DNA from 3 places in the Pseudoalteromonas sp. M8 genome. Region 3 is predicted to be linked to each of the others. Evidence: predicted binding sites of a transcription regulator. Region 3 holds the regulator's gene; each other region holds the start of a gene.
The links. The regulator FliA, encoded in region 3, starts transcription of late flagellar genes. The targets are predictions, from matches to a motif close to CTAAAGNTNNNNNNNNNNNNGCCGATA.

Region 1 (4,283 bases), 2.0 Mb from region 3:
CGAACATGTTGTCCGCGAGCTTTTCGAAGAGCAAGGGCAAGTATTTTCAGTTCGCCTACTTAAGGATAAAAACACAGGCAAACGACGTGGTTTTGGTTTTGTTGAGATGTCTAAGCAAGATGCAGAAAAGGCGATTACTCAACTCAATGAACGTGAATTTCAACAACGTACATTAAAAGTAAGAGAAGCAAAGCAAAAGCCTGAAGGTGAGATGGATCACTCACCCGCTTAATTAATCTTTATTTAAATTAATAATAGAGATTACTTCTTTACTACCCATTACTGGTGCCGTTGCATAGAAACGCACTTTCGATGCACTCGGCACCTTTTCTCCTACTACTATTTGACTTCCCAACAATGACACTGCGCGATTGGCTATTGCTTTGCCAGAATCAACCAGCTCAACATGCTTCTGTAAGCAATTCTTGATATCGTGAGCTATCAACGGAAAATGTGTACATCCCAACACGAGCCTATCAACAGTGGCTGGAATGTAAAGCCGGTCTATTTCCGCGCAAAGTGCCTCTTTATCCAACTCGTTATGCCAATAAAAGTGCTCAGCGATCCTTACAAGCTCCGTTGAATGCAAAGTTTCAACTTTACAACCTGAGGTAAAATCCATGATGAGCTTATGTGTATAAGCATTATTTGACGTTGCCGGTGTTGCCAATAGTGCGATGTGCTTGGTCTTTGAACTAGACGCAGCAGGCTTAACAGCAGGAACAACACCTATAATTGGAATCTGGGTATGTTTTCTGGCTTCTTCCAACGCGTATGTTGAAGCGGTATTACATGCAATAACGATAAGATCAACATTGCCCAAGTATTGCTGTTGCCAACGAATAAGTCCCTTGATACGTGATTTGATTAGCTCTTGAGGCTGAAGGCCATATGGGAGAAAAGCGTTGTCCATAACATAACTAAATGAAACCCCCTGCAAACATACCTTTAAGTGCGACAGCACACTGGTGCCACCGATCCCCGAATCGAAAACCAAAATATGCGACAAACTTCATACCTCAAATCAATGAAGTATGAAGTTTGCCATGAGTCCTCGCGAAAATAAACTGGCTTAGCTTGTTTGTTTTTGCTCAACTTGCTCTTTATTTAGTTCATTCAGTTTACTAAAAAAGCTACTAGCATAATCCAAAAATTCATTTAGTCTCGACTGACCTTCATTCATCCAAGCAAGCAGGTTTGGCAACTCATTATCGGCATTGAGTCCCTTAGCTTGCTCTTGCACATCTGCTAACTGCTTATTCAGTGGCATAAATGCCTTCTCTAAGTCTTTCATTGGATTGCCTTGCTGATATTGAGCAATCGCAGCAGATGTTTTACTTTGTCTTAAATCCATCGTGAAATTAGTGATCTGATCTGAGTTTAAGCTAAGCGACTTTGCCAAATCGAAAGCTTCATCGTATTCACCACCGAAAAAAGAATCACTGACATTACGGATATCTTCCATCATATCGTTAATTGCCTGCTGCTCCTCTTCGTTCAGCTCACCATTTACCTTAATTGAGAAACTGACTTCGTGAGAGGACTTAGTGCCATATGCCATGCCATAATCATTACCTTTTTGCGCAACACTCGCAGCGGCTCCCTGAGCATACGCATCGGAGAATGAAATAACGACTTCATCCCCTTCAGCTGTAGTAAATGCATATTCAGCCTGATTAGAAAGACTCGCAAACTGTGCGGCACTGATCGCTAATGCCTTTGGCGACTTTTCTTCAAACAATTCTTTTTCAAAATCATCTAAACCTTTAAAAATCCCTTCTCGTGATTTTTCAATACCATCTTCGATGTCGGAATTGAAAGCGCCCATGCCTTTTAACTCTTCGCTGGCTTCATCAATACCCTGCAGCACGCCCTTACGTGCCCCATCTAGCATGGATTTCAATTCGTCATCATTTTTGCCGTCGACTTTGGCTTTCTTCACTGCCCCCTGAACAAAATCGAGTACATTTTTGACAATAGATTCAAAATCAAATAGTGGCTTGTCTTTTTTATCTTGTGTCGGCTTCTCAATCCCCAACGCTTCTGCAAGCTTATCATCAAGAATTTTAGCTGCTAGCTTAGATTTATTCCCCGCATAGCTGTCCGAATTAATTTGGATATTTGGTCCTATCCCTTTGCTCTTTCCAGGCTTATGCTGCATCGCTGGATTGAGCAACTGATTTAATTGCCCGATTTTCATGGTATGCCCTCCAATATATTAGTTAGATTATCGGCATATTTGCGCAAAGCTAAAGTATAATGATTAAAAAAACAGCAAACCAGACGCATCAGTGATGCTAGACTGGACAAATTAGCAACGCTCCCTAAAATAGCGCCTCTTAATTCAACATAGATGGTTTTAGCATGGCAGTAATAAAAATTGATGATTCAGCATACGAGCAACAGTTAGCAGATAAAGCTGAGCGTATCACAACACAATTTGCACAGTTTGATGCACCTGCACTTGAAGTGTATGAATCTGCAACTCGCCATTACCGCCAGCGCTGTGAATTTAGAGTATGGCATGAGGGTGAAGATCTGTTTCACATCATGTTTGACCAGCAAACAAAAGAAAAGATCCGTGTTGATAGCTTTGATCCTGGTGCGCCGCTTGTCAATGAAATGATGCAGGTGATGATACATCAGCTGAAAGGCAACGAAATATTGCGTCGTAAACTGTTTCAGATCGACTACCTCACGACACTGAGTGGTGAAGTACTGATCAGCTTGCTTTATCACAAGCAGTTAGATGAAGCGTGGCAAACCGCGATGCAGACATTGAGAGCCGAGTTGCAACAAACCTATAAAGTTGATTTTATCGGTCGTGCTAGAAAACAAAAGGTTGTGTTTGGCAACGACTATGTAACTGAAAAACTAAGCGTTAACGGTAAAGAGTATATTTATCAGCAGGTTGAGAACAGCTTTACGCAACCGAATGCGGAAGTGAATCAGAAAATGCTAGCTTGGGCGCAGTCCATCGGTGAACCGCTAAGCAACGATCTACTTGAGCTTTATTGTGGTAACGGTAACTTTTCAATTGCGTTGGCTGGTTCATTCAATAAAGTGCTGGCTACGGAGATCTCTAAATCATCAGTAAAGTCTGCACAATTTAATATTGCAGCAAACAAAGTCGATAACTTAGATATTATTCGCATGTCGAGTGAAGAGTTTACACAAGCCATGAAAGGGCAGAAGTTTTCTCGATTAGATGGTATTGATTTACAGTCCTATGATTGCCAAACGATTCTTGTCGACCCGCCTCGTGCTGGTATGGATGAATTAACCTGTCGCTTAGTCAGCAACTACGACAACATTATTTATATCTCATGTAATCCAGACACATTAGAGCGTGATTTAGCCTTGTTATGTGAAACACATAAAATCGCACGCATGGCAATTTTCGATCAGTTCCCTTATACCCATCATATTGAATCTGGCGTTTACTTAGTGAGAAAGTGATCTCTAACGATTAACGACTGGCTGCCATCGCTGTGATAAGTGCTGGCAGTTGAGTTTCGCTAAAGACTTGAATACCGGATTGCTGTAATAAAGACGCCGTTAGCCCCTGCCCTACTATTTTTTTACCTGTATGACTACCATCGTAAATCAGATTGCTGCCGCAAGACGGACTGGACTCTTTTAACAACGCAAACTTTATATCGTGCTGAAGACAAGCCGCTAGCGCTTTTTTAGCACCGAGTTCAAACGCGGTGGTAAAATCATCCCCTTGTTTACTCAAAACTTTACCATCTGCTATTTCAGCCGATGGGCGAGGTGTTGGTAAACCACCAGATACTTCGGGGCACAGCGGTAAGACCCAATTTTTTTGCCGCCAATACTGCAAGGTATTATCTTGAAGGCTTTGTGAAGAGGCGTCATACCTCACCGGATAACCTAATAAACAGCTAGAAACTAAAACTTTAAACATAAAAAAGCCCCGCAACAATTGCAGGGCTAGTCTAATACAAATTAGATTTTATTTCTTTGCTAAATAATTCACCAAAGCTGCAATTTGCTCAGGCTTAGTCGTACCAGACTCACGAAGCAATAGCTTGTATTTACCGTTTACCACGAACATTGGTACCCCTGTTAGCGCGCCTTTATCAGAAAGTGTCTTCTGCATTCGTTGCATTTTTGAAGCTTTAGTACGAACAGAGAAACTGGCATAAAGTTTATCAAACTTCTCTTCTTCAACACCTTGTGCAATAAAGATATCTTTTACATCAGCAAGTTCATTGATTTTTGCGCGCTTGCCATGGATATGATTAAACATGGCTGCAACT
Region 2 (4,283 bases), 2.0 Mb from region 3:
AGGTAAGGGCGCTTGGGAGCAAGTGTTTGAAGGGATCTATCAGCTTCAGCAACGTAATCGTAAAAAGCGTAATGAGCTCGCGGAACTGATCCGACGCTTTCGTGAGGGGGCTGAAGCTATCCCAGACGCGGTCGTTGTACTGCAACAAGATCTCAGTATTGTGTGGTGTAACCAATTAGCTTTGAAAGTGTTAGGTTTGCAATGGCCTACAGATCATGGTCAAAGATTGGATAACCTTATCCGAGATCCTAAATTTGTAAAATACATGCATGAACATCGCTTTGATGAAGCATTAGAGCTTGAGACCGGACTTGCACATGAGCAAGTGTTGGAAATACGAGTCATGCCTTATGCCGAGCAGCTTATGCTAGTGGCGCGTGATGTCAGCCGACTAAAGCAATTAGAGCAAATGCGCAAAGACTTTGTCGCAAATGTATCTCATGAGCTAAGGACGCCGCTAACCGTCATGGCTGGCTATCTAGAGATGATGGATAGCGATAATATGCCACCCCCCGCGATGTGGGCTAAAGCACATGGCACTATGATAGATCAGTGTAAACGGATGGATAGTCTGGTAAATCAACTTCTTTCCTTGTCTCGAATCGAAGGGGCGAGAAAGCAAGACAATGACAAAGCCGTGAATATTCCTGCCATGCTTGATCTTATTCATACCGAAGCGAAGTCACTTAATCAGGAAAAGGGCCATGAGCTCGTTTTTGATATTGATCCGACTTTGGATATCAAAGGGGCTGGGGATGAGTTACGCAGTGCTTACTCAAATTTAATTTTTAATGCTATTCATTACACCAGACCCGGTGGGCACATTCGTGTACGTTGGTATTTAGAAAACGACTTGCCGACGTTTAGTGTCGTCGATAATGGTGATGGTATTGCGCCCGAACACATTAACCGACTAACTGAACGTTTTTACCGTGTGGATAAAGCACGAAGCCGAAAAACAGGCGGTTCGGGTCTTGGTTTAGCAATTACTAAACATGTGTTGTCTCGTCATGACTCAGCTTTACATATTGAAAGCAAAGTGGGTGAAGGCTCTCGCTTTTGGTTTGCTTTCCCCAAACAAAAGCGAATTTTTATGACAAATGATGAAAGTCATAAAAGTGTAATTTAAGAGTAATTTTATTGTCATTTTATCGCTGCACAATGAGCTGCGTAAAATAACTGGGACCAACAACTGGAGTGACCCCAATGAAATTTAAAAGCTTAGTTGCCGCAATGGGTGTGGCTATTACTACATTAGTTTCTACTCAAGTATCTGCTTTAGACGAAAAGTTACCAGAGTATAATAAAACCAGCGGTATCTCAGGAAACTTCTCTTCTGTAGGTTCTGATACGCTTGCCAACATGATGACGTTTTGGGCAGAAGAATATAAAAGAATTTACCCTAACGTAAATATCCAAATCCAAGCTGCTGGTTCTTCTACTGCGCCACCTGCACTAACGGAAGCAACGGCAAACTTCGGCCCAATGAGCCGTAAGATGAAATCAAAAGAAATCGAAGCTTTTGAAAAGCGTTATGGTTATAAGCCAACAGAAATCCGCGTAGCAATTGATGCGCTCGCAGTATTTGTACACAAAGATAACCCAATTGAAGGCTTAACAATTGAACAGGTTGATTCAATCTTCTCTTCAACGCGCAAGTGTGGTTCGGCAGCACAGGCAAATCGCTGGAGTGATGTTGGTCTAACGGGTGATTGGGCAGCAAAAGATATTCAGCTTTATGGTCGTAACTCAGTATCTGGTACTTATGGTTACTTCAAGAAAAAAGCACTGTGTAAAGGTGACTTCCGCAATAATGTTAACGAGCAGCCAGGTTCTGCGTCTGTAGTACAGTCTATCTCGTCTTCAGTGAATGCGATTGGTTATTCTGGTATCGGTTATAAAACGTCAGGCGTACGTACCGTACCATTAGCGAAAAAAGGCACGAACTACGTTGATGCAACATTAGAAAATGTGGCACAGGGCAAATACCCACTGTCTCGCTTCCTATACCTATATGTGAACAAGCACCCTAATAAAGAATTAGCACCTATCGAAGCTGAATTCTTGAAGATGGTATTGTCTAAAGAAGGTCAAAAGATCGTTGAGAAAGATGGTTACGTTCCTCTTTCTAGCGAAATGGCGACACGTGAATTGAAAAAGTTAGGTTTACTTTAATCAATTACTCAACCCGCTAATTACTTGTTGTTATTGATGCCGCTCGTTGAGCGGCATTTTTTATTTTCACACTTCTATGTTCCCAGATTGAATAATTTGTTTAAATCTTCATCCTCAAGCGGCAAAAAAGCTGGAAATATTCTATATTTAGTTAAAATTTATAATAAATCAGTCGATAATGAACTCGTCTTACTTCAAAAGGTGTATATATGAGTCTAGGTACTGCTTTTGCTGATCTTAGTATCACCAAAAAGATCCACGCAATTACGCTCGTTGCGGTTGTCGCTTTTGTGGTTATCGTGTTTGTTAATTACAACGCTATTAGTTCTAACCAAAGGGCCTTAAATGAATTAGAGGAGCAGACATACAAAATTCTTAACCTCGCCACAGAAAACGCAAATAAGCTGCAGAATTTAGATGAGCTATTCACTCAATCTGTAACCTTCGGGGATGCTGAATTATTAGATAAAGCAAAAGAATATCAACAGCAAATCCAAGCTAACTTGCAAAAAATTGAGTCGGTACAAAGTGGCTTTATGCCCTCAGATAATAGCGATGAACTTACGCAGTACGGCAAAATTGCGCAACAAATTGCTGGAGGAATGATAGATGGTACAGCTGATTTTTCCCGTATCCAAGAAGATGCCAAAAAGAAAACTGAAATCTACGAAGGCTTAGTCGCAGATTTTACCAAGGCTAAAACGAACGCGAATGATCGTTTTGTTGAATTACTTCAAAATACCGAAGAGCGCTCAGCAAACGCGCTCACGATAATGTTGATTGTGGCCGTTATTTCTTTACTTGTGCTGGTTTTCTTAGCGGTTATGATCGCAAGAGGTATAGGCAACTCTGCTAAGGATGCGGCGCAAAATCTGAAACTATTAGCGCAAGGGCAGGGTTCTTTGTCCACCACGCTCAATGTGCGCTCTCACGATGAAATTGGCCAGGTATCCATAAACTTTAATGAATTTGTCGGGTTACTAAAAGGGGCTGTTGTTGAGGTGATGAGTGTCGTCGAACCTCTGATGAAAGACTCAAGTCGCCTTATTCAGGGGATGGAAAAAGCTGAGGGGGCAACTAATCAACAAACGCATGACGCGGAAGTAGTACGTCAATCTATGGAAGAAATGCGGTTAAGTGTGGGTGATATCTCTCATTCAGCGTCACAAGCTTCTGATGCTGCTCAGCTGGCCGAACAAGAAGTTGAGCAGAGTAAGCGCCAAATTCAGGTGTCAGTTAACGAATCACAAGCGTTAAGTGAAGAAATTAATCATGCAGCAGAGACGATCAATAAGCTAGCTGATGATACACAGAACGTGACGCAAATCTTAAATGTGATCACATCAATTGCAGAGCAAACCAATTTACTTGCCTTGAATGCTGCGATTGAGGCGGCTCGTGCTGGTGAGCAAGGTCGAGGTTTTGCGGTGGTTGCTGATGAAGTCCGCGAATTAGCCTCAAGAACAGCAAAGTCGACCAATGAGATAAGAGAACTTTTAAATGTGCTAACAGAAGCGGCAAATCAAGCGGTGAAAGCAATGACAAGTGCAAGCAGTATGGCAATTAATAATGCTGAAGCTGCAGCACAAACTGGGCAGTCGATTGAGCAGATAGCAGCACAAATCTTGTCAATTAATAGCATGAATGGTCAAATTGCTGCGGCAACGGAGGAGCAGACCTCGGTAGCCGCTATGGTAGTAAACAATGTGACATCTATGCACCAGTCTTTCCAAGACACAATGCAAGCGTTGAATGAAGTACAAGACGTTGCTGAGAATCTCCATGTATTGTCCGATAACTTGAAAGATGCAACCTCAAAATTTAGAGTCTAATGCTTTAATTTTTAAACGATAAATAAAAACAGCCACATTAAGTGGCTGTTTTTATTTGATGAGGAATATTAGGGCCTGTTTATCTTTCAAGTTTGCTTTTGCAGCAGTTTGATTGGTATTTATACAAGGCAGAGCCTGCGTAGCATAGTCATTCTATGTGAGTCAGGCGAGAACACAGTAGAAATGCCAATCAAGCGCTGCCCTTTGGGTTCACCTGAGTGCGCTTTGTTCATTGTTGCTCAACTTTTGCCTAGATCACTAGGCGGCAAGTCGGGC
Region 3 (4,283 bases):
GCTGTCATCATGTCTAACAAAAAGTTAGCAGATGGTGTTGAAATCGTCGCAGCAGTTGATAATGACCGTGCTGCTGCACCTGTTAAGCAAGCTCCAGCTGCCCGTGCGACTGCCTCAAACGAGGCTCCGACCCGCTTTGTCCGTCCAGAGCCTCGCCAAGCACAGCCAGCAAAACAAGCGCAAGTTGCCGATAGCTTAGCGGCATTGCTAGAGCGTCAAGCGCCGCGTCCTCGCTCACCAGAACTTGCTTCTATGTTCTCCCAGTCGGGGATTGATACAGAGCAAATGTTAAGCAGCCAACGTAAAACACAAACTGCTGCGCCGGCGTACCAAGCGAAGCCACAGCAAGCTCGTCGCCAATCTTTTGACTTTGATGATGATGGATTTGAGCAACCACAGCAGTGGAGCGAGTCTGATGAATTAGACAACGGTTTTGGTGATGATTTACCTGAGTTAAATGCCAAGCCTGACGAAATGAGTGCAATGCGCGAAGAAATGAACGCTATTCGTCAATTACTTGAACATCAAGTATCTGGTCTAATGAAACAAGAAATGGCTCGTCGCGATCCAACCCGTGCGTGCCTTGTAGATCGTCTGGAAGGAATGGGCATAGACAAAGACGTTGCAGAGCAAATGGCATGTTTTATCCCTGATGATGTGTCTCGTAAAGAAGCTTGGGACGCGCTGTTGAATATGGTAATTAACCAAATGCACACCACCAACAATGATATTCTTCGTCAAGGTGGCGTATTTGCAATGGTTGGTCCAACAGGTGTTGGCAAAACCACAACGGTTGCAAAATTAGCGGCATTAGGCGCACAAAAATACGGTGCAGATAAAGTGGCGCTAATAACCACCGATACCTATAGAATTGGCGCTTACGAGCAACTAGCTACCTATGGTAGAATCATCGGTTGTCCGGTTAAACAAGTTAAAGATGCAAATGAACTTGCAGAAGTGCTTTATCATTTACGCAATAAGCGTCTAGTATTAATAGATACGGCGGGAATGAGTCAAAGAGATTTGCGCTTAACTGAACAGTTAAATACACTTATGCGTAGCGCGAGTGTAGATATTCGTAGCTATTTAGTGTTGAGTGCGACAGCACAGATGAATGTGTTACAAGAAACAGTAAGACACTTCAAAAAAGTAAATTTAAGTGGCTGTATTTTCACAAAACTTGATGAAAGTCTAAGTTTGGGTGAGATAATTAGCATAGCGATTCAAAATCGCTTGCCAATAGGGTATCTTACCAACGGTCAGCGAGTGCCAGAAGACATTCGCGTAGCAAATGCTCAAAAGCTAGTAAAAAAGGCTGAGCAATTGTATTTAAAAAGAATAAAAGCACAGCACTCTCGACGTGTACCTGTAGCGTCAGAGTCAGTAGGAATGTATGATTAACACAGTTTTAGATCAAGCAAGTGGCCTGCGTAGAATGAGTCAAAATAGCAACCAGGGTGTAAAAGTAATAGCCGTGACCGGTGGTAAAGGTGGGGTGGGTAAAACCAATGTCTCGCTCAATACTGCCATCGCTATGGGCCAACAAGGACAGCGAGTTCTCGTTTTAGATGCGGACTTGGGCTTGGCAAACTGTGATGTGATGTTAGGGCTCCGAGTAGAAAAGAACCTTTCACATGTGTTGTCGGGTGAATGTGAACTAGATGAGATTCTCGTAGAAGGTCCCGCTGGTATCAAAATTGTGCCAGCTACTTCGGGTTCTCAAAGCATGGTGGAGTTGACTCCCGCAGAGCATGCTGGACTTATTCGCGCATTTAGCGAGCTTAACACTCAATTTGATGTTTTAATTGTTGATACCGCAGCTGGTATCTCAGATATGGTTCTGAGCTTCTCTCGAGCTGCACAAGATGTGATGGTTGTTGTGTGTGATGAACCGACTTCTATTACGGATGCTTATGCGTTGATCAAAGTTTTAAGCAGAGAGCATGGCGTTTATCGTTTTAAAATAGTTGCCAATATGGTCCGCAGTATGCGTGAAGGGCAAGAATTATTTGCTAAACTTTCAAAAGTTACAGACCGTTTTCTTGATGTAGCATTGGAATTAGTGGCCACAGTACCATTTGACGAAAACATGCGTAAGTCCTCTCGTAGACAAAGAGCAATCGTGGATTTATTTCCGAGCTCTCCAGCAGCAGTTGCAATTAAAGGACTTGCTGCCAAGGCAGTTAAATGGCCAATTCCTCATCAACCTTCCGGTCATCTAGAATTTTTCATTGAACAACTTGTAAACGGGTGATTATGGCTTCTCCGGTCAACAGAGCTGCGGGATATCAAACTTCTGACCATATCCATAAAGTGGTCGAGAGGCATGCTCCACTTGTCAAAAAAGTGGCATGTCACCTGATCGCTCGGCTTCCGGCAAGTGTGCAGCTCGACGATCTAATTCAATCAGGTATGATTGGATTGATTGAAGCATCTAAAAATTTCGATGCTACTAAAGGTGCTAGTTTCGAGACCTTTGCGGGGATACGCATCCGAGGTGCAATGCTAGATGAAATCCGTCGCGGAGATTGGGCCCCTCGGTCCGTACATAAAAACAGCAGAATGGTAGCCGAAGCGATATCTGAGCTCGAATCTCTCCTTGGCCGCGAACCAAAAGACACTGAAATCGCTGAAAAACTTGATATATCTTTAGATGAGTACCATCATATTTTACATGATGTAAATGCAAGTAAAGTCATCGGCATTGAGGATCTAGGGGTTGATGAAGATGTGATAACCCCAGCAAACAGCGATTTTGCGCTAGACAAACCGTTTAATAACGTTAAAAATGAACGTTTTAACGAGTCTTTAGTAAATGCTATCAAAGCACTACCCGAAAGGGATGCTCTGGTGTTGTCACTTTACTATAACGACGAAATGAATTTAAAAGAGATTGGTGCCATCCTTGATGTCAGTGAATCTCGAGTAAGCCAAATTCACGGTCAGGCAATGATAAAGCTCAAAGCTAAAATCAATGACTGGATAAATTAGAGTACATAAAATAGTTGGGTTCGAACCTCACTGGAGGAAGTTTTGGATAAGAACATGAAGATTCTCGTGGTTGATGATTTCTCTACTATGAGAAGAATAATCAAAAACCTATTAAGAGATTTAGGCTTTACCAATGTTCAAGAAGCTGATGATGGTAGTACAGCACTTCCGATGCTACAAAATCAGGAGTTTGACTTTGTAGTAACTGATTGGAACATGCCGGGCATGCAAGGTATTGATCTGCTTCGTGCAATACGCGCAGATGAAAAGCTTAAGCACATTCCAGTGTTGATGGTTACCGCAGAAGCGAAAAAAGAACAAATTGTTGCAGCAGCGCAAGCTGGGGTGAACGGATATATTGTTAAACCGTTTACTGCAGGTACGCTCAAGACTAAGCTTGAAAAAGTATTTGAGCGACTAGGCTAAACAGCAAGGGGATATGGCCTATGTCTGTAAATGCTGCGCCGCAAATTACACTTGAACAAGCCAAGCAACTTGTTGAGCTACTAGAGCAAGGTGAACAAGAAAAAGCTGACCAGCTGATTTTAGAAGCTGCTAACAAAGAGCAATCGGAGTTATTTGCAGAAGTTGGAAAGCTAACTCGCCAATTACACGAGTCCTTGAAGAACTTTGAGCTGGATACTCGACTCTCAGATCTCACGACAGAGGCTATACCTGACGCCAAGCAGCGTCTTAATTATGTTATGGAAATGACAGAAAGCGCTGCTAATAAAACGATGGACGCGGTCGAAGAAAGCTTACCTCTTGCGCAGAATCTTGCGGATGAGTTAGCACAAATAAAGCCCACTTGGGATCGGTTGATGAGCAGAGATATTCAACTCGGTGAGTTTAAATCTCTGTGTCATGATCTCGACAGCTTTATGCAGACTTCAAAGACACGTACAGACGAATTACAAGGCTTAATGACTAATGTGCTGATGGCGCAAGACTATCAGGATTTGACTGGGCAGGTCATCCGTCGAGTCATTGAGCTTGTGAGAGAAGTAGAAGATAGTCTCATTCACCTTCTAACTGTGTTTGGTACTTCGGATGAAGCGCCTGCTGTTGCAGAAAATGCGAATGAAAACGAAATAAAAACAACTGAGACTATCAGTGATGAATTGTCTGGACCTGAAGGTCCAATTATTGACGCTGAATCGCGAGATGACGTGGTTTCTGGTCAAGACGAAGTCGATGACTTGCTATCTAGTTTAGGCTTCTAGTTGGAGAGTGTGTATGAGCTTTGAAGTCGATGAAGATATCTTGCAGGACTTTCTTGTTGAAGCAGGCGA

Region 1: GSF13_RS22755 (DUF5610 domain-containing protein) is a predicted target of FliA. The motif match lies at 2,229-2,255, and genes of this name have one in related genera.
Region 2: GSF13_RS21305 (HAMP domain-containing methyl-accepting chemotaxis protein) is a predicted target of FliA. The motif match lies at 2,327-2,353, and genes of this name have one in related genera.

The regions. Positions count from the first base shown of each region.
Region 1 covers NZ_CP047240.1:3,987,725-3,992,007, forward strand. Annotated here, with positions in the region: gene GSF13_RS22745 (RNA-binding protein) at 1-232, shown strand, start outside; gene murI (glutamate racemase) at 233-1,009, opposite strand; gene GSF13_RS22755 (DUF5610 domain-containing protein) at 1,073-2,200, opposite strand; gene trmA (tRNA (uridine(54)-C5)-methyltransferase TrmA) at 2,365-3,459, shown strand; gene GSF13_RS22765 (DUF523 domain-containing protein) at 3,470-3,928, opposite strand; gene GSF13_RS22770 (thiol:disulfide interchange protein DsbA/DsbL) at 3,977-4,283, opposite strand, start outside.
Region 2 covers NZ_CP047240.1:3,650,800-3,655,082, reverse strand. Annotated here, with positions in the region: gene phoR (phosphate regulon sensor histidine kinase PhoR) at 1-1,129, shown strand, start outside; gene GSF13_RS21310 (phosphate ABC transporter substrate-binding protein) at 1,207-2,175, shown strand; gene GSF13_RS21305 (HAMP domain-containing methyl-accepting chemotaxis protein) at 2,385-4,007, shown strand.
Region 3 covers NZ_CP047240.1:1,607,315-1,611,597, forward strand. Annotated here, with positions in the region: gene flhF (flagellar biosynthesis protein FlhF) at 1-1,401, shown strand, start outside; gene GSF13_RS11885 (MinD/ParA family protein) at 1,394-2,254, shown strand; gene GSF13_RS11890 (RNA polymerase sigma factor FliA) at 2,257-2,991, shown strand; gene cheY (chemotaxis response regulator CheY) at 3,034-3,417, shown strand; gene GSF13_RS11900 (protein phosphatase CheZ) at 3,438-4,214, shown strand; gene GSF13_RS11905 (chemotaxis protein CheA) at 4,228-4,283, shown strand, end outside.